One region of the Arthrobacter sp. StoSoilA2 genome, then DNA from elsewhere that is predicted to be linked to it. Evidence: riboswitches for the same ligand, from Rfam matches in the RefSeq annotation. Region 1 holds a riboswitch; each other region holds the start of a gene.
What was found. Region 1 has a riboswitch for thiamine pyrophosphate ahead of LDN82_RS19725 (ECF transporter S component). Riboswitches for the same ligand answer to the same signal wherever they lie in the genome.
Positions count from the first base shown of each region.

Region 2: it holds a riboswitch for thiamine pyrophosphate, as region 1 does, so the genes downstream of both, thiO (glycine oxidase ThiO) here and LDN82_RS19725 (ECF transporter S component) in region 1, are expected to answer to the same signal.
Region 3: it holds a riboswitch for thiamine pyrophosphate, as region 1 does, so the genes downstream of both, LDN82_RS13190 (bifunctional hydroxymethylpyrimidine kinase/phosphomethylpyrimidine kinase) here and LDN82_RS19725 (ECF transporter S component) in region 1, are expected to answer to the same signal.

Region 1 covers NZ_AP024643.1:4,323,808-4,330,377, reverse strand. The annotation lists gene LDN82_RS19765 (Na+/H+ antiporter subunit A) at 1-301, shown strand, start outside; gene LDN82_RS19760 (Na(+)/H(+) antiporter subunit C) at 298-798, shown strand; gene LDN82_RS19755 (Na+/H+ antiporter subunit D) at 795-2,363, shown strand; gene LDN82_RS19750 (Na+/H+ antiporter subunit E) at 2,360-2,926, shown strand; gene LDN82_RS19745 (monovalent cation/H+ antiporter complex subunit F) at 2,923-3,201, shown strand; gene mnhG (monovalent cation/H(+) antiporter subunit G) at 3,191-3,571, shown strand; gene LDN82_RS19735 (DUF4235 domain-containing protein) at 3,568-3,828, opposite strand; gene LDN82_RS19730 (NUDIX hydrolase) at 3,865-4,542, opposite strand; TPP riboswitch at 4,748-4,884, shown strand; gene LDN82_RS19725 (ECF transporter S component) at 4,964-5,584, shown strand; gene LDN82_RS19720 (ABC transporter ATP-binding protein) at 5,584-6,570, shown strand, end outside.
Region 2 covers NZ_AP024643.1:3,346,756-3,353,325, forward strand. The annotation lists gene LDN82_RS15135 (TetR/AcrR family transcriptional regulator) at 1-206, shown strand, start outside; gene LDN82_RS15140 (DUF3107 domain-containing protein) at 257-481, shown strand; gene LDN82_RS15145 (hypothetical protein) at 517-819, shown strand; gene LDN82_RS15150 (4a-hydroxytetrahydrobiopterin dehydratase) at 885-1,268, opposite strand; gene LDN82_RS15155 (thiazole synthase) at 1,283-2,080, opposite strand; gene thiS (sulfur carrier protein ThiS) at 2,084-2,320, opposite strand; gene thiO (glycine oxidase ThiO) at 2,317-3,573, opposite strand; TPP riboswitch at 3,566-3,683, opposite strand; gene thiE (thiamine phosphate synthase) at 3,711-4,394, shown strand; gene LDN82_RS15175 (ferritin-like fold-containing protein) at 4,439-5,107, opposite strand; gene LDN82_RS15180 (RNB domain-containing ribonuclease) at 5,149-6,570, shown strand, end outside.
Region 3 covers NZ_AP024643.1:2,907,858-2,914,427, forward strand. The annotation lists gene proB (glutamate 5-kinase) at 1-168, opposite strand, end outside; gene obgE (GTPase ObgE) at 158-1,744, opposite strand; gene rpmA (50S ribosomal protein L27) at 1,878-2,141, opposite strand; gene rplU (50S ribosomal protein L21) at 2,201-2,509, opposite strand; gene LDN82_RS13190 (bifunctional hydroxymethylpyrimidine kinase/phosphomethylpyrimidine kinase) at 2,886-4,442, opposite strand; TPP riboswitch at 4,434-4,532, opposite strand; gene LDN82_RS13195 (Rne/Rng family ribonuclease) at 4,677-6,570, opposite strand, start outside.

The DNA of each region.
Region 1 (6,570 bases):
GACGGGACTTGCGACGGCGGCAGCGTCCGGGTTCGTGCCTCTCCTCCTCGGCGGACAGGTGTTCCAGAGCGCGATCATCGAGTTTTGGCTGCCCGTCTTCGGAGACGTCAAGTTCGTCACGTCCACGATCTTCGACATCGGCGTCTACATCGTAGTGGTGGGCTTGGCGCTCGACGTTCTACGCAGCCTGGGCGCCGAGATCGACGAACATTTTGAAGAGAAGGGCGCGAAGGCCGGAAAGACCAGGGTCGCCGAGCCTGCGCCCGCTGAAACTGCCGCTTCCGGGAAGGGCAACCCATGAGCATCAACCTGACCCTCCTGATCGTCATGGGTGTGCTGTATGCCTGCGGCATTTACCTGATTTTGGAGCGGAGCCTGACGCGCGTCCTGCTTGGCTTGATGCTGCTTGCGAACGCCACCAACCTGCTGATCCTCAGTACAGGAGGGTACGCCGGCCTGGCTCCTTTGTTCGATAAGGAAACAGCCTCCAATGAGTACAACGACCCCCTGCCACAGGCGTTGATCCTCACATCAATCGTCATATCATTTGCCGTCACTGCCTTCATGCTTGGCATCATCTACCGCACGTGGGCCCTGGCACGGCAAGACGAAATCCAGGATGACATCGAAGACCGCCGCGTGGCACGGACTCCGAGCTTCGACGCGGAAGACGACGCAATTGTCCCGCTGGAAACATCAGAGTTCGTAGTGACAGCGTCCACGGCCGAGGAACGGCTGCATCCAGAGGCGACGGAAACACCCAAAACCGCATCCACCCGGGAAGGAGGCAGCGCGTGAATCTCGCAAACCTGTCGCCACTGGCTGTCCTCCTTCCGATCCTCGGCGCTGCCCTCGCGTTCGTGCTGATCCGGCACACGGCTGCGCAGCGGGTAGTCAGCATTGTGATCCTCAGCGCGACACTCCTGCTCGAATGCCTGCTCCTGGCATCCGTGTGGGAGGGAGGCACCACATCCGTCACGCTGGGTGGTTGGCTGCCGCCGTGGGGCGTGGTGTTGGTGGTGGATCAGTTCTCCTCGCTCATGCTGGTGGTTTCCACCGTGGTAAGCCTCGCCGTCCTGATCTACGCCACCGGCCAGGGCATGGCCGACGGCGACCAGGAAGCGCCCGTCTCGATCTTCCACCCCACCTACCTGATCCTGGTGGCGGGCGTGTCCAATGCCTTCCTGACAGGTGACCTTTTCAACCTCTACGTGGGTTTCGAAATCCTGCTAACGGCAAGCTACGTGCTCATGACCCTTGGCGGGACGGGGCCGCGAATCCGTGCCGGCGTCACATACGTGGTAGTGTCCGTGGTTTCCTCGGTCCTGTTCCTCATCGCCATCGCCATGATTTACGGAGCTACCGGGACCATCACCATGGCGGACCTTGCCATCAAGCTGGCGGAGCTGGATCAAGGAACCCAGAACCTGCTGCACGTGATGCTGCTGGTGGCGTTCGGGATCAAGGCAGCCGTGTTCCCGCTGTCATTCTGGCTTCCCGACTCCTATCCAACCGCTCCGGCCCCTGTGACAGCCGTGTTTGCCGGTTTGCTGACCAAGGTGGGTGTTTATGCCATGGTCCGCACCGAGACACTCCTCTTCCCCGGCGATACCCTCAACGTGCCCTTGATGGTGGTGGCGCTGCTGACAATGGTGGTGGGCATCCTGGGTGCCTTGGCGCAGAGCGACATCAAACGTCTCCTGTCCTTCACGCTGGTCAGCCACATCGGCTACATGGTGTTCGGCCTGGCCATGTCATCCGTCACGGGCCTTGGCGCGGCCGTGTTCTACGTGGCGCACCACATCACCGTGCAGACCAGCCTGTTCCTTGTCACTGGCTTGATTGAGCGGCGGGGCGGATCGTCCTCCATTGACCGCTTGGGTGGCCTGGCCAAGCTCTCGCCACTCCTTGCCCTGTTGTTCTTCGTCCCGGCAATGAACCTTGCAGGCATCCCGCCATTCTCGGGTTTCCTGGGCAAGCTCGGGCTCCTCCAAGCGGGCGTGCAACTGGGTACGCCGCTGGCCATCGTTTTGGTAGTAGGCGGCGTCGTCACCAGCCTCCTCACCTTGTTGGCAATTGCCCGCGTTTGGAACAGGGCGTTTTGGCGTAAGCCCGAGGACGCCGAGTACCCGGACCCCGTGCTTCAGACCCCAGGCAATGTAGGGGTACTTCCCCGGACAATGGTGGGTTCCACTGCGGGCCTTGTGGCCTTCGGTGTTGCCCTCACAGTCTTTGCGGGCCCACTCTTCCACCTCGCCGACGGCTCGGCGGAAATAATGTTGGACCGCACTGCCTACATCCATTCAGTCCTGGGGGACTCCGCCCAGGTGCCAGCCGTGGGTCAGCCAGGGGCTGCCAAATGAGCCGAAAACCAATCTCCTTCCGCACTGAACTCCCGCTGCTGGTATGGCTGGTCATCGTCTGGGGCGCCTTGTGGCGGGATTTCAGCCCGGGCAACCTGCTGTTCGGTGCGCTCATCGCCGTGCTCGTGGCCAAGTTCTTCTACCTTCCGCCGGTGGAGCTCAGTGGCAGGTTCAATGTTCTTCGCGCCATTTCGTTCGCCCTGATATTCCTGGGCAAAGTGGTGGCAGCGAGCTTCCTGGTCCTCTACCTGGCCGTAGTTAAGGGGCCAAAGGTGCGTAGCGCCGTCGTCGCTGTTCCGTTGCGCAGCCATTCGGACCTCATTGTGACGGCAACCGGGCATGTTATTTCGCTGATCCCGGGCTCGCTGGTGGTGGAAGTGGACCGCTCGACGTCCACCCTGTACCTGCATGCACTCAATATTTATGAGGAAGCCGGAATCGCCAGGATCCGTCAGGAAGTCCAGAAGATCGAGGCCACATTGATCCGGATCATGGGAACGCGTGAGGAACTCGACGCTCTCCAGGATGAAGCAACCCCGGGCATGGAAGGGGCAGCCCTGTGAAAGAACTCGTTCTGTTGGTGACTGCTGTCATCCTGAGCCTGGCTGCGGTGGGAGCGATCATCCGTATCGCCATTGGCCCCTCCTTGCTGGACCGCGTTTTGGCATCGGATGTCCTGCTGGCCATTCTTGGAGCCGCGCTGGCGATCGATATGGCGATGAACCGGCACCTGAACAACTTGGTGTTGCTCGTGGCTCTCGCCGTGATCGGCTTTGTAGGCTCCGTAACGTTTGCCCGGTTTGTCGCGGATCGGAGGGATCAGAGCAATGACTCCTGAACCTACTGGCGTGGATGCCGTAATCGACGCGGTGACGGCCGTGTTTCTTGTGGTGGGTGCCCTGATGTCGCTTGGCGCAGCAATTGGCCTCCTGCGGTTCCCCGACCTCATGAGCCGCATGCACGCGGCAACGAAGCCGCAAGTCCTGGGTCTTTTCCTGATGCTTGCAGCCATGGGTCTGCAAATGCGCACATGGTGGGTTTGGCCGGTTCTCGTGGTGGCCTGGATATTCCAACTGCTGACCGCACCGGTCTCCGCACACATGGTGGGCCGCTCCGCTTACCGAACCAAGCATGGGCACCGCGAACTGCTCACAAAGGATGAGCTTGAAGCGGTTGTCCAAAGGGCAGCCGGCGACGATTCTACCTAGACGATGTCGTGGGTCTTTGCGAAGCGGGCGATGGCACGCTGGGTGCCACGGCTCGCGAAAACCTGGATGAGCGTACTGACGAAGGCCGAAATCAGCGCGAAGGACAAGGCTGAGCGGAGGCTCGTTTCCATATCGTCGTGGCCCGTGGGCGGCTTGTTGCCGGTGGCCTTTTCCCAGCCCTTGTTGACCAACTTGGTGCCGACGAATCCGGCTGCAAGGCTTACTCCGGCACCCAGCAGCTTGAAAAAGAGGTTCATGCCCCCAGCCTAGCCTCACATGCAGGCGGGTTGGGACTAGCGGCGGTTTTCGCGTTCCTTGAGGAAAGCTGCCATGGAACCGCGTGGTGCCAGGACAGGAACAACATCGTGATCGGCTTCCCAGACGGCATCCACGGTTCCGAGACCGGAAATTTCCTTGAGCAGGTAATACGTGGGCGGCATCAGCTGCAATTTACCGGCCGCCTCGGCCGCCAGGATCCCGTCCACCGGCATCCAGAGTGATTGCCACGCTTCAGTGGTTTGGTGCTGGGGTGCTGCTTCCGGAGCAGGCTTGGCTACATAGAAGTACGTGTCGAAGCGCTTGGGCATGTCCGTGGGCGTGACCCAGTTTGCCCAGGGGCGAAGGTCTGAGGCGTCAAGGCGAAGTCCGGCCTCCTCCCAAACTTCCCGCAGGGCAGCGGTGAGCACCATGCCTGACTTTGCCGGGGCCTGTACAGGATCGACGGCGATGGAACTCAGATGCCAGTCTGCAGCGTGCTGTTCCAGCAGCCGGACAGGGTAATCCCATCCATCCTGGTCAGCGGCATCAACCCGGCCGCCCGGAAAGACCACCATGCCGGCGGCGAAGTCCATGGTGGCAACCCTGTGCTGGACGAAGGCCTCAAGCCCGCCCGGTGCGTCACGGAGCAGGATGACGCTCGCGGCAAGGCGGGGTTGGGGAACTGGCATGTCCGTAATGGGAAGGTCCGTCATGAATTACCCCTTTGCCGCGTCGATTCCTGCTGGATCATTGTCTCAGGTCCTGTTGTGGGGCCCGGTGTGCGTGCTCAGACCGGAGAATGGGGCGCAGAGCCGGCCCCGCAACGCAGGAGAAAGGGGAGCCAACCGCTTTGTGACTAGCCCAAGGAGCCCACGAACACCCACAGGTGTAAACTGAACCACGCCCATAAGGGCAGATTAATAACGACAGGGGAGCGCCGCCGTCGGACCTTGCAGAGATGCAGGTGACGCGAGGGCGCTGAGAGTGCGGACAGCCGCAGACCCTCGAACCTGATCCGGTTAGTACCGGCGCAAGGGAGTCGAGCTTCTCAGAGTGTCCGGATCCGGGCGGCGCAGGCCGGCCGGGGGTTTCCGGGGAGCACTTTCCCCTCCTGTACCTCAGGAGGCAGAAAAAATGACCACGGCAAGCGTGAAGAAGACCAGTTATAACTGGCGTGTTGTAGACATCGTGGTGGCAGCTTTGATTGCCATCGCCGGCGGCGTGATCTTCTGGGCCTGGTCCCAGGGCGCCGCAATCGTATCCATCCCCATGAACGCCACGTATCCGCCGCTCACCGGTTTGATCGCCGGTGGCTGGATGATCCCGGCCGTCCTGGGCATGCTCATCATCCGCAAGCCGGGCGCAGCCCTGTTCTGCGAAGCCGTCGCCGCCACCGGCGAACTCATCATGGGTTCCCAGTACGGCACCACCGTCCTCATCTCCGGCGTCCTCCAGGGACTGGGTGCGGAACTCGTCTTCGCTGCGTTCCGGTACAAGAAGTTCGACCTCTCCGCTGCACTCCTCGCAGGTGCCGGCTCGGGCCTCTTCTGCGGTCTCAACGATTCCTTCCTGCCTTGGGGCTGGAACATCGCCTACGAAGCAATCGACAAGCTGGCTTACATCGCCTTCACCACGCTCTCCGGTGCGATCATCGCGGGCGCGCTGTCCTGGGTTGCCACCCGCGGGCTGGCCAAGACCGGTGTACTGAGCTCCTTCGCGTCGCGGAAGGCTGCTTCGGAGCCCGTCTTCAACTAATGCCTGCCACGCAAAGCAGCGGCCAGGTACGGCCTGCCGCCATCACCGCCCAAGGGTGGGGATGGCGGCATGCCGGACGTTCCACACCCGCCATCCAGGACCTCGATCTCCGGATCGAGCCCGGTGAGCGCGTGCTCTTGCTGGGTCCATCGGGCGCAGGGAAATCGACACTGCTCCACGCCCTCGCCGGTGTGCTGGGTGATGAGGAGGACGATTCCGACGAGACCGGCTCGCTGCTGATCGACGGCGTTGCTCCCCGCGAACAGCGCGGCCGCGCAGGTCTGATGCAGCAGGATCCGGAAACCCAGGTAGTGCTCTCCCGGGTGGGTGACGATGTCGCGTTTGGCGCCGAAAACCTGGCCGTTCCCCGGGAAGAAATTTGGGCGCGCGTCCATGAAGCGCTCGACGACGTCGGGTTGCGCACCGCTGCAGGCGGCGGCTTGGCACTGGAGCACCCGACGGCGGCCCTCTCCGGCGGGCAGAAGCAGCGCCTTGCGTTGGCTGGCATCCTGGCGATGCGGCCCGGGCTGATCCTCCTGGACGAACCTACGGCCAACCTGGATCCGGTGGGCGTGCTCGAGGTTCGGGACGCCGTACAGCGCTGCCTGGACAAGACCGGCGCCACTTTGGTTGTCGTTGAACACCGTGTGTCCGTGTGGAAGGACCTGGTGGACAGGATCGTGGTCCTCCAGCCACCCTCGGCCGGGGGCGGTGTGCTCCTGGACGGCCCCCCGGATCAGGTGCTCACAGAGGCCCGCACCATGTTGATGGCAGCGGGAGTGTGGGTGCCCGGGTACGTTCCGACGACCCGCGCCCGCAGGAGCACAAGTCAGGAGTTGGGCGGCCATGAATCCACGCACCAGCTCCTCCTCGTCGCACAGGACCTGGCTGTTTCCCGTGGGAAGTCCCGCCGCCGCCGTTTCAAGACCATCCCGCCCGTCCCCGTGCAATCGGATATCAGTGCACAAGTACGGGCTGGCCAGGCA
Region 2 (6,570 bases), 980 kb from region 1:
CCGACGCAGTGGCCCACGTCATCGCCGAGGACACCAAGTTGCCCCCTCTGGAGGCGCAGCTCCTTGGCCGCGGACTGGCAGGAATGGCGCAGGTCAGCGCCCGCTACTGGCTCGAAACCGATGGAAACCTCGACCTCGATGTAGCCAGTGATCTGATCTATCGTTTAGCTTGGCGCGGAATCAGTCGATTCCCCAAAGAGTCCTAAGCTACAAATAGAGGACTGACTTAAAACTTGATTGGCTTGGAGGCCTTGCTGTGGAAGTAAAGATCGGCATTCAGAATGTTGGCCGTGAAATTGTGCTCGAATCCGCACTCGATGCTGATGCTGTCGCCAAGATTGTCGGAGAGGCCATCTCCAAGGGATCGGATCTGCGGCTCACGGATGAGAAGGGCCGCCAGATCATCGTTCCCGGCAATGTGCTGGGCTACGTTGAAATTGGTGCCGAGGAAGTGCGCCGCGTCGGTTTCGGCGCACTCTAGCGGTTCCCGGTTACAGCTGCCGCTAAGGAGTCTCCATGCTTTCACTCGTTGTGGTGGTTCTTGCCACGATCGCTACAGGATTCATCGTGTGGGCAAATGACAAGCGACACGGCAAGTACGGGATCGCATTGCCGGCGGGCGTTTCGGCAACCGTCGGCGTGCTCAGCTGGATAGCTTTCATCATGGCAGGCTTTGGTTACCAGCCCGGCCTGACCTGGATCCCCTGGGTCCTCCCCATCGTGTTGGGGACGGTCATCGCGATTGCCGTTGTGGTCTTTCTGGGCCGCAAGCGCACCCAGCATGACACCGCCGCCCTCACCAAAGCCCTGAGGCTCTAGGCACTGTTCACTCAATAAACTTCGCTGGCCATCGCCCATGGGTGATGGCCAGCGAAGTTTAACGTTCAATCCCGTTCAAGCCCCTGGGTAGCGACGCGGCTGCTGGGTAGCGATCCGGCTGCTGGGTAGCGATCCGGCTGCGCCTTGGCACCGGACGCCGCTGCCGCCTCGCTCACGGCGGTCGCAGCGGCGATGTCGCGTTGGGTCACCTGGCCCCCGGCGTCATGGGAAACGTAACGCAGGAACACCTTGTTGTAACGCCAGTCAAGATCCGGATGGTGGTTCTGTTCCTCGGCAATCCGGCCAATGGCGGCGATGAGCGCCAAGGCGTCGGCCGCCGTTGAGGTTTTGAACACGGTCACGAGGCCGTCCTGGAGCTTCCAGTCCGGGAGGTCCTTGAGGGCGGCCTCCATGGCGACCTGGGTCAATTGCTCTTTCCTGTCAGCCACCACGGCTCCTTCATTCAGAGGAACTCTGCCCGGCCTTCCATGGCCGATGACGCGAGGGCGTGCTCCCGGCGCGGAATACGGCCAGCCTGCTTGGCCAGCCTACCGGCGATCACCGCGTGTTTGAAGGCTTCGCCCATCTGCACCGGATTCTGCGCACGGGTCACGGCTGTTGCCAGCAGGACAGCATCGCAGCCCAGCTCCATCGCAAGCGCGGCATCGGAGGCGGTCCCGATGCCGGCGTCGAGCACTACCGGTACGGAGGCCCGGGACACGATCAGTTCGATGTTGTGCGGGTTCAGGATGCCCAGCCCCGTTCCAATAGGCGAACCGAGGGGCATGACAGCTGTGGCGCCCAGGTTTTCCAGGCGCAGCGCCAGAACGGGATCGTCATTGGTGTAAGCGAAAACCTTGAAGCCGCGGTTCACCAGCTGTTCCGTGGCCTCAACGAGTTCCACCGCGTCCGGAAGAAGCGTGTGTTCATCGGCAATGACTTCCAATTTCACCCAGTCCGTCTCCAGGGCCTCCCGGGCGAGCTCCGCGGTCATCACGGCGTCCTTGGCAGTAAAACAGCCAGCCGTGTTCGGCAGGACCCGGATGTTGTGGTCCACCAGGAGCTGGAACAATGAACCTGTCTCGGCCGGTGAGTATCGGCGCATCGCAACAGTGGTCAATTCCGTTCCTGAAGCCAGGAGGGCTGCTCCCAACCCGTCCAGGCTCGGCGCACCACCGGTACCCATGATCAGGCGGGAGCCGAATTCGACGCCGTCGATCACCAAAGCGTCAGTGCTCACGTCAGTTTTTGCTGCGGTCATTTTTCAGCCTCCCTGGACTGCGGTTACGAGTTCGAGTTCGTCTCCATCGGCGAGCGCAGTCGCTGCCCATTGGCTGCGCGGCACAACCTCCGAATTACGTGCGACGGCGACACCCAGCTTGCCGCCGTCGGCTGCCTGTCCCCGGTGGTCCAGCGCGCGGCCTGTGATGGCACTGACGAGTGTGCTCACGGACGCGTCGTCCGCCACGGCGTGTTCGGAGCCGTTGAGTTTGATGTTCATGGTGTGTCCTTGATTGCTGGTTGGAGGAGGTGATCCTGAGTTGCCGTAAATCGATCAGGCCGGAAAATGGACCATCGGGGGTCGGCTGGGCCGCTGATCAGTCCGCCTACGATTTTGGCGGCCACAGGCGTCAAGAGAACGCCGTGGCGGAAGAACCCGGTGGCGATCACGAGACCGTCGATGGTGCCCCCGGGCCCGGTAACTCGTCCAAGTAGGGGTGCGTTGTCCGGTGTGCCTGGCCGTGCACGGGCTGTCGCTTCCAACAGTTCCAGCTCCGCCACGGCAGGAACCAACACTTGGGCGTCACGCAGGAGTTGATAGACGCCCCCGGCGGACACTGCGTTGCTGGACGCAGACAACCCGTCCTCCCGCTGGGTGGCTCCAATCACCACCGTTCCGTCGTCGCGGGGGACGATGTAGACCGGCACCCCGCGGACCATGCCCCGGATGGTGGATGTGAGCAGCGGCTGGAGGTGTTGGGGAACGCGCAGCCTGAGAATGTCGCCGTAAACGGGCCGCAGGGGCAGGTTGAGACCCTCGGGGAGACCGCCGATCCTGGCTGCATCCAGCCCGCAGGCGAGCACAGTCTCTGAGGCCCAAACAACGCGCCCGGCGCCCGAATCGAGCTGGACCCCGCAGACGCGTTCCCCGTCCCAGAGCAAACGGGACGCTTGGAACGGCAGGGCGAAACCGTCCTCCGCTCCGGAAACCCAGGTTGCGTCACTTGGTCCGTGGGCTGATAACCCGTCCAGGAGGCATCGTGCAAGGCGCCGCGGATCCACTTGGTGATCGGCCGGTATGTCGAAGGCACAGGAAATCCCGGGGCTGAGCAAAGGCTCGCGCTCGCGCGCTTCACGCAAAGACAGTGGCTCCACGCGCAGCCCCGCGGCCTGCTGGACCGTGCGGAGGTCTGCCAGCGCACGGCGGTCGGCGGCGTCCGCACCAACGGCGATTGTCGACGTCGTGCGGTATCCGGCGGCTGATTCGCTGCCGTGGACGCTCCGGACGAAAGCCGGCCACAGTTGGGAGGATTCCAGCATGAGTTCCAGGAGGTCTTCCTCCTGGTAGTGGAGTTCACTGACCGGAGCCAGCATTCCGGCGGCAGCGAACGTCGCACCCGCTGCGGGAGTGGGATCAATGAGGACCACAGAGCGGCCCTGACGGCGGGCTTCGTGGGCGATGCCAAGGCCGATGACGCCACCACCAATGACTGCCACGTCTGCCTGCAAGGGGATTTGGCGGGATTCTGCCATATGTTTCCTTCCCTACGCCGGTATTAGCCGGATCAGGTCAAGCGGTCGGCGCTGAAGCCCTCTCAGCCGGACGGTCATATGACGCTGTCACGGCTCCCGCAGTACGTGCCCAGTTTAGAGGAACTACTCTGGTTTCCATGACCCAGCATGATGTCCACACCACTGCCCGCCTTTACTTGTGCACTGATGCCCGCAAACGCCAGGGCGATTTCGAAGACTTCGTCGACGCCGCGTTTGAGGGCGGCGTCGACATCATCCAGCTTCGCGACAAGACGCTCGAGGCCGCCGAGGAGCTTGAGGTCCTGGAGGTCCTGCACAACGTTGCCCAGCGGCACGGAAGGCTGTGGGCCGTCAACGACCGCGCCGATGTTGCCAGTATTTCCGGGGCTCCGGTGTTCCATATCGGCCAAAAAGACATCCCGTTACGCGCTGCACGGCACCTCCTCCACGACCGCACGGTCATCGGCCTGTCCACCCATACCCCGGACCAGGTTGACGCCGCGATAGCTGCCTCCCCCGGCAGGAGCGGACTGGATTATTTCTGTGTTGGCCCGGTGTGGGCAACGCCCACAAAGCCAGGCCGTGAAGCAGTTGGGCTGGACCTGGTCACATATGCCGCGGAAGCCGTAAAGCGCGCGGATGAGGAGACCGTAGGCGGCGTCCTCCTCCCCTGGTTCGCCATCGGCGGCATAGACCTCACCAATGTTGAACAGGTGGTTGCAGCCGGAGCCAGCCGGATCGTGGTGGTACGTGCCATCACTGAGGCGGAGGACCCGACGGCGGCGGCCAAGACCTTGCTGGAAGCGCTCGACGCCGGATAACCACCCCGGCGCCTTGGCTGCTGCGGAGGATATTCGAAAGTGTCCTAAGCCGTGAGCCCCAGCCCGGACATGCGTCGCCCATGCCGCTCCGCCAGCTCAGCGGTGAGGGCCTTGACTGCATTGCGTGCATCCCCGCCGCCCTTGAGCAGCGGTCCCAGCTGGGGATGTTCCATGCCTACGCGTTGTGCTTGCGTCAGGGCTTCACCGACCAGGCGGCGGCCCCACAAAGCCAGGCGCGACGCCAGGCGGGGGTCATCAGACAGGGCCCTTCGCAGGAGGATGCGTAAAACTTCCGTGGCTTGGTCGGCGGAGGCCACCTTCTGGACAAAGAGTTGCGTCCCGCCGTCAAGGAATGACGCGACCATGCGGTAGAAGTCCGATGACACGGTGTCGATCACATAGGCCTTCATGACGGATTCAAACCAGTCCGCTGGCTTTGTTCGCTCGTGGAAGTGGTCAAACGAGCGCTGGAACGGAAGCATGGCTTCTTCGGCATCGAGTCCCATCTCCGAGAGCCGGCTGCTGATCAAGGCGAAGTTTCCGTAAGCGCCGACGGCGATCTTTGCCAGCACTGCCCTGTCATGGAGGTTGGGAGCGTACCGGGAGTCGAAAGACAGCCGGCCAAACGCGGAGAGCTCGCCGTACGCCATGGCCCCCAGCAGCTCCGAAGAGAGTCGCTGGATGCGAGCATTATCGTCCAAGGAAGTGCTCATGGTCCAAGACTATCCAGCGATTTCGGGCTAACCTGATTTTCGTGTCACATCATCGGATTTCGCCCAACGTCGACGACTCGTCGGACCAGCTCGCGGCGGCATTTGCAGCCCTCCGGACCGAACTGGAGCTCCCGGGCGAGTATCCGGCCGAAGCCGTGGCGGAAGCCCGCAAAGCGGTAGAAAACCATACGCTGCCGGACCGTGACCTCAGGGACATTCCCTTTGTGACCATTGATCCCGCCACGTCCACCGACCTGGACCAAGCAGTGTTCATTGAACGTGCCGGCGACGGTTACAAAGTCCTCTACGCAATCGCGGACGTGCCATCCTTCGTTGCTCCCGGCGGGGCGCTCGATGCCGAAACCCGGCAACGGGGACAAACGTTTTACGCTCCTGACGGGAGGATCCCGCTGCACCCGGAGGTCATCAGCGAAAACGCCGGCAGCCTGCTGGCCGGTCAGGACTGCAGCGCCTTCGTGTGGGACTTCGAACTGGACCGCAATGCGGAGGTAACCGCCACGTCCGTGGCCCGTGGCACTGTCCGTAGCCGCACGAAGCTCAGTTACAAAGGTGCCCAGGAGCAGATCGATGCCGGCACAGCCCCGGAGGTCCTTGAGCTCCTCAAAGAGGTTGGCCTGAAGCGGGTGGAGCTGGAACGACTCCGCGGTGGCGCCAACCTGAACATGCCGGAGCAGGAAATCGTCCAGGCGACAGGTGGCGGAGGCTACAGGATTGTGGCCGCGCCGTCCTTGCCTGTGGAGGACTGGAATGCGCAGATATCCCTCATGACCGGGATGGCGGCCGCCCAACTGATGCTTGACGGAAAAGTGGGCATCCTGCGCACCATGCCGGCACCGGATGAGCGGTCACTGCTCCATTTCAAACGCCAGACAAAGGCCCTCGGGAAACCCTGGGACGGCGAGATCACCTACGGTGAGTACCTTCGGACACTTGACGCTTCGGATCCCAAACAACTTGCGATCCTGCACTCGGCAGGCACACTCTTCCGCGGCGCTGGATACACGCCTTTCGATGGCGAACTTCCCCCCAACATCATCCAGTCAGCCATCGGCGCACCCTATGCCCACACCACTGCCCCTTTGCGTCGCCTCATCGACCGCTTTGTCCTGGTGATCTGCGAGGCCCTCAGCAACGGCCACCAGATCCCCGCCTGGGCGCGGGAAGCACTTCCATCCCTGCCTGAGATCATGGCCTCATCCGACCAACTGGCCGGCCGGCTTGAGCGTCTGGCCATGGACACAGTGGAAGCTGCACTCGTGGCCAACCACATCGGCGAGGAGTTCGACGCGGTCGTCATCTCCGGTTCCAAGCCGTCCAATGGCACGATCAATGGCAATGGAAGGGCAAACGGAAACGGCAATGGGCCGTTCGGCATCATCCAGATAGCCGAACCCGCGGTGACAGCCCGATGTGACGGCGAAATGGAATCAGGCACCAAGGTC
Region 3 (6,570 bases), 1.4 Mb from region 1:
TTTGTCAGCCAGCGCATTAACCAGCGAAGTCAGCGATTTCTCGGAAATGCCGCCCTTGATACTGGTCAGCGAGGACGAGCCCACTTTGACAACAATCCTCTTGGCGGTGGCCAGGGCCTGACGCTCAAGAACCTCTGCGTCCGGAATTTCGACAGTCCTAGTCGTCATCACCGGTATCCAGGTGGCCTTCCGTTACGGGCTGGGCACGACGACGGCTGACGGACTCAGTCCAGATGCCAGCCTTGCGCTCGGCTTCGAGTTCAGCACGGGCGGCAGCCTTCGCTTCCCGGCGCTCAAGCTGTTCATCGCGCTTTTGCGAACGTGTGGGACGGTCGCCGATGTCCGCGACGCGGATATCGGTACCACGGGGAGTCGCCAGGAGCTCGGCGCCTGCCATCATGGTGGGCTCCCAGTCGAAGACCACGCCATCGTCCTCGCCGATGACCACCGTATCGCCGGGCTTCGCTCCAACCTTGAAGAGCTCCGTCTCGACGCCCAGCTTGGCCAGGCGATCGGCCAGGTAGCCAATGGCTTCCTCGTTGGTGAAGTCGGTCTGCTTGACCCAGCGGACAGGCTTCTCGCCCAACACGCGGAACAGCGGCTCGAGGTTCTTTTCCTCGCGGCGGATCCGGAATCCGCTCTCGTTGACGGCGCGCGGACGAAGGATGGGCGGGGCAACCTTGGGAGGGGCAGTCTCTACGGCATCCCGCGCAGCCTTGACGATCTCCGCCATTGCGAAGCCAAGCTGGCGCAGGCCCTCATGGCTGGTTGCCGAGACTTCGAAGACACGGTAGCCGCGTGCTTCGAGGTCCGGACGAACGAACTCCGCCATGTCCTTGCCATCCGGAAGATCCACTTTGTTCAGGACAACAAGCTTGGGACGCTCGTTCAACGGCACTACTTCGCCGTCTACGCCGGCGTAGCTCATGTCCACGGCGTACTTCTCCAGTTCCGCCTCAATGATGGCCAGATCGGAGAGTGGATCACGGTCCGATTCCAGGGTTCCGCAGTCCAGGACGTGAACCAGGGCCGCGCAGCGTTCAACGTGGCGCAGGAAGTTGTGGCCAAGGCCCTTGCCCTCGCTGGCGCCTTCGATCAGGCCGGGCACATCGGCGATGGTGAACCGGATGTCGCCGGCCTGGACGACGCCAAGGTTGGGAATGAGGGTGGTGAAGGGGTAGTCGGCAATCTTTGGCCGGGCAGCGGACATGGCCGCAATGAGGCTGGATTTTCCAGCGGAGGGGAATCCGACCAGCGCGATATCGGCGATGGACTTCAGTTCCAGCACGATGTCGCTGGATTCGCCTTCAATGCCCAGTAGCGCGAAGCCGGGCGCGCGCCGCTTTTGCGAGGACAGTGAGGCGTTTCCGAGACCGCCCTGGCCTCCTGCCGCGGCAACATACTCCGTGCCTTCGCCCACGAGGTCAGCGAGGACCTCGCCGTCCTTCGTCTTCACCACGGTGCCGTCCGGCACGGGGAGGATCAAGGTTTCGCCGTTCTTGCCGCCACGCCAATCACCCATGCCAGGGCCACCGTTGGTGGCGTGGCGGTGGGGGGCGTGGTGGTAGTCAAGCAAGGTGGTGGTCTGCGCCGACACCCTAAGGATGACGTCTCCGCCGTTGCCGCCATTGCCGCCGTCGGGTCCACCGAGAGGCTTGAACTTTTCCCGCTTGACAGAGACACAGCCGTGGCCGCCGGTTCCGCCGGATACGTGCAGGACTACCCGGTCTACAAAGCTCGCCACGTGAATCTCCTCTTGCTGTTGCCAGCGCTGTTGCATAAACCAGAGCGCCATGGGCGCCCTAATCGATTGTAATGCGGTTAAAAGAACGGTGGAGCGGGCCGTTTGGCCCGCTCCACCGGTTCAGAACTTGTTGTTACTCTGCAGCTGCAGCAGCAACGATGTTCACTACGCGACGTCCGCGGCGAGTACCAAACTCAACCGCACCGGCCTCGAGTGCGAACAGGGTGTCGTCGCCACCGCGGCCGACGCCTGCACCGGGGTGGAAGTGGGTTCCGCGCTGGCGAACGATGATCTCGCCTGCGGAAACTACCTGGCCACCGAAACGCTTGACGCCGAGGCGCTGTGCGTTGGAGTCACGACCGTTGCGAGTGGAGCTCGCGCCTTTTTTGTGTGCCATGTGAAATGCCTGCCTCTAAATTTCTGGGGAAACTGAAAATCTGAACAGAGTAACGAAAGTTACTTGATGCTCGTGATCTTGATCTTGGTCAGTTCCTGACGGTGACCCTGGCGCTTCTTGTAGCCGGTCTTGTTCTTGAACTTCTGGATGACGATCTTGGGACCGCGAAGGTCCTCAAGGATCTCAGCCGTGACCTTGACCTTGGCCAGGTCCGCAGCAGCGGACGTGACCTTGTCGCCGTCAACCAGGAGCAAGGCGGGCAGCTCAAGCGTGCTGCCGGCTCCACCGGGGACGCGGTTAAGCGTTACGTAGTCTCCAACGGAAACTTTTTCTTGGCGGCCGCCTGCGCGGACAATCGCGTACACCACTTGGGTACTCACTTCTCTCGACGTTTCTTACTAAATTTGCGTGCGGAACCTTGAACCGGAATCAGGCTTGGTTCGCGCTGTGCCTCAACGCCGTGGACTTCAGATCGAAGCCCGCGAGTCATCCCATGAACAATTCCAAGGGGCATAACCCAAGTGTTGGCGTAAGCACCGAAGATCAAGATTACGCTAGTTTGACCTTCAGCTGCAAATGAGGCCGGGTCCGGAGGCTATCGGGTGACTTGCATCACCAGTTGTAACGGACTCTCCCGGCACCGTGCCCATACAGCCTACAGGGTTTGGGCGGGAATGCTGCGATTTGGCTGGCGACGCGCGGGAGTTTCGTCGATCGGCTATGCAGAAACCACGGAAATCGAACTCAGGCGAAGAGCCTTGGCGCATCAAAGAAGGCCGTCTCGTAGCGGCAAGAGTGTGTAAAGGCCTCAACCATGGCCTCGCGTTCCTGCGCAGAGGCCTTGAGGGCGGCTGCGTCCGTAAGGTCGATCGCTTTGCGGGTTGCGGCAGCAAACTCCTCGTCGGCGTAGGTCTTCAACCAGTCGGCGTACGGGTGGTCGCCGGGTGCGCCTGCATCCACGTAGGCCGCGTGGAGTTGCCGGCCTACCTCCGCGTACAGCCAGTAACAGGGCAGGATTGCTGCGAGCAACACAGCGTAACTGCCGGACGCGGAAGTGGCCAGGAGGTGGTCCACGTACGACTTGGTCACGGGTCCGGTCTGCGTCGGAGCCGGGCGCGTGCTCAGCCAGTTCCGATGAAGCTCGGACTCGACCTCAAGGCAGGTCTGTGACGCCTTGGCCCAGAAGAGCTGCTCTTCCTCAGTGGGGGCAAGGGCACCGGCGCGGGCCAGAACCCGGGAATAGCCGTTGAGGTAGATGGCATCCTGGGCAAGGTAGTAGTTGAACTCGGGCTCAGGGAGCCTCCCCGACTGCAGGCCCTGGATGAAGGCCAGGCCGTAGATTGCGTCCAACTCCGGCGTGGCTTCCGCCCAAAGTCGCGCGGCAAAATCGCCGGACCGGCCAGCAGGATTCCGTGTCGGCTCCAGATGGTGAAAGTGCTGGATCGGCCCGCTGCCCCTGCCCACGTCGAGCCCGTCGGCCGCAGAAAGGGCCTGCAGCAGCCACGGCTTAACCTCCCGCAGTGACGCTTCCCAGTCACCTCTGCGGGCCTGCACCGTGGCCAATGCCGAGGAGAGCGAACAGCCCGTTCCGTGGCTGTTCCGGGTATCCACGCGGGGACCGGCCACCTCGATAACGTCCTGCCGCAGCAAGCCGCTCGTATTGACCAAGGCATCAGGACATTCCGCTCCTGCCAAATGGCCACCCTTCACCAGGATGGTCGTTCCACATTCGGCAGCCAGACGCTTGCCTTGGTCAAGGGCAGTGGCCCAGTCCGGGGCGTCAGGCTCCCCCAGCAACATAGCCAGTTCGGGAAGGTTGGGGGTAACGAGATCCGCCAAAGGCAGGAGGCTGCGCAGGGCGGCTTCGGCGTTCCCACGCAGAAGCCGGTCGCCGCTGGTGGCCACCATCACCGGGTCAAGGACCACGACGGCGGGACGCACGTCTTCGAGCCAGCTGCGGACTTCGTGGATGACGGACGCGTCACCCAACATCCCGATCTTGACGGCATCAATCTCAATATCGCTGCTGACGGCATCCAGTTGCTGGCGCAGGAACTCCACGGGCGGAACATGGACTGCACTGACTCCAAGGGTGTTCTGTGCCGTGAGCGCCGTGATGGCAGCCATTCCGTAACCACCGTGCGCAGCAATGCTCTTCAGGTCTGCCTGGATCCCTGCGCCTCCGGACGGATCCGAACCGGCAATGCTAAGCACCCGCGGATGTTGCCGGGCAGCCACGGGTCCGCCAACGCTACCGGCGGGGTCAAGGGGGTAGACAGGGGAACTCGACAATGAAGCCATGATGGACATCCCTTCGCCGGTGCTAACCGGACAGGTTCAACGGGTCTGGATCTCAGCCAGGCCCAGCGCCCGGCACCCCGTGTCAGTTTCCTAGCGTAGCCGGGAAGTCCAGCGGTCCGGGAACCGGCCTGCTTGGGTGCATGGATGTGACTGCCGGCGACAAAAGAGTCCCGCAGTATCCGACGACATCGGATACTGCGGGACTCTTTCAATACGTCATCAGTGCTGACGTGCTTACAACTCCGAAGCTGGAACTCCTACGCCGAGGATGATGGGCTCGTCAGCTGCCTTCTTTTTGGCAGGCTCTTCCGCTGCCGGCGCTTTGGCCTCGTGGGCCGTTCCACCCGCGGCTGCGGCAGTTACCTCGTGGTGCTCCACGCTGGTTTCGTTTGCGGCACCCTGTGCCCTGCTCGCGCTACGGTTCCTTCGGCCTCGACTTCCACGCGAACGCGAAGAACGATCGTTCTGACCGTCGGTGGCCGCAGCACTGGCGGCGGAGGTAGTGGCAGCGGAGGCAGCGGAAGTTTCGGAAGCCGTGGCAGGTCCGGAAACCGTATCCACAGTCTTTTCCTCGTCAGCCGGTGCAGCACCGAGGTGCGAGAACGCCTCCGCCAGCAGGTCCAGGCTCATGGCCGGCTTGCCCGCAGATGGTTCCTCATGGTGCTCCACGAATGGAAGCGCCACTTCTTCGCCGCCGAAGCGCAAAACGGGCGTGGACCGTGCCTCCCGAACCGCTGCTTCATGGCTGGCGGCATCAGCTGCGGCCGCTCCCCCGGCATCGCCGGTTGCCGTATCAGACACGGATTCAGCCGTGTCGTGATGCTGACCGGCTGCGCGTGCCAGTTCCTCCGCGCGGTGAACTTCGTCGTCGTGCAAGTGCGCGGCATGCGCTGCAGCGGCGATGGTGGCAAGAGCCGCCCTGGTCGCCTCGGCCTTCGCCTGGCGAACGGGGTCAACCGACTCCTTGCCACTTGGCGCAGCTACCGGGGCGGCAGCGGTGCTGTGGGTGGAGACTGCTTCCTCGGCTACCGCTCCCCCACCTTTCCCACGGCGACGCTTGCGTTCATTCCGGGCAGCAGGCTGTTGCGGTTCTGTGTGTGGACGGTGGTGCTCGGCGGCAACTACATTGGCGCGTCGGTGTTCCACGGGCTCATCATGGGTGACGACGCCGCGTCCGGCGCAGTGCTCGCACTGCTCACCGAACACTTCAAGCAAGCCTGTGCCCATGCGCTTGCGTGTCATCTGCACCAGGCCAAGCGACGTCACTTCAGCCACTTGATGCTTGGTGCGGTCACGGCCCAGGCATTCCACCAATCGGCGGAGTACCAGGTCACGGTTGGATTCAAGGACCATGTCGATGAAGTCGATGACAATGATGCCGCCGATATCGCGCAGGCGCAGCTGGCGAACTACTTCCTCGGCCGCTTCAAGGTTGTTCTTGGTGACGGTTTCTTCAAGGTTTCCACCGCTGCCGGTGAACTTACCTGTGTTGACGTCCACGACGGTCATGGCCTCGGTGCGGTCGATGACAAGGGAACCGCCGGACGGCAGGAAGACCTTGCGCTCCAGGGCCTTGTGGATCTGTTCGTCGATCCGCCAGGCCGCAAAAATGTCCTGGTCCTTGGTCCACTTTTCAAGGCGGCCCACCAAATCGGGAGCAACGTAGGTGACGTAAGCCTCAATGGTGTCCCACGCGTCGTCGCCGGACACAATCAGCTTGGAAAAGTCCTCGTTGAAGACATCCCGGACCACCTTGATGGTGAGGTCAGGTTCGCCGTAGAGCAGTTCGGGTGCCAGCACCTTGGTGGAGGACGCCTGGCCTTCAATGCCCTCCCACTGCGCGCGCAAACGGTTGATGTCGTGCGTCAGTTCTTCCTCGGAGGCACCTTCAGCGGCCGTGCGCACGATGACGCCGGCGTTCTCAGGCAAACGGTCCTTGAGGATGCGCTTGAGGCGGTTGCGTTCGACGTCGGGCAGTTTGCGCGAGATGCCGGTCATGGAACCGCCAGGCACGTACACAAGGTAGCGGCCCGGGAGGGAAATCTGGCTTGTGAGGCGCGCGCCCTTGTGGCCTACAGGATCCTTGGTCACCTGCACCAGGACAGAATCACCGGACTTGAGGGCATTC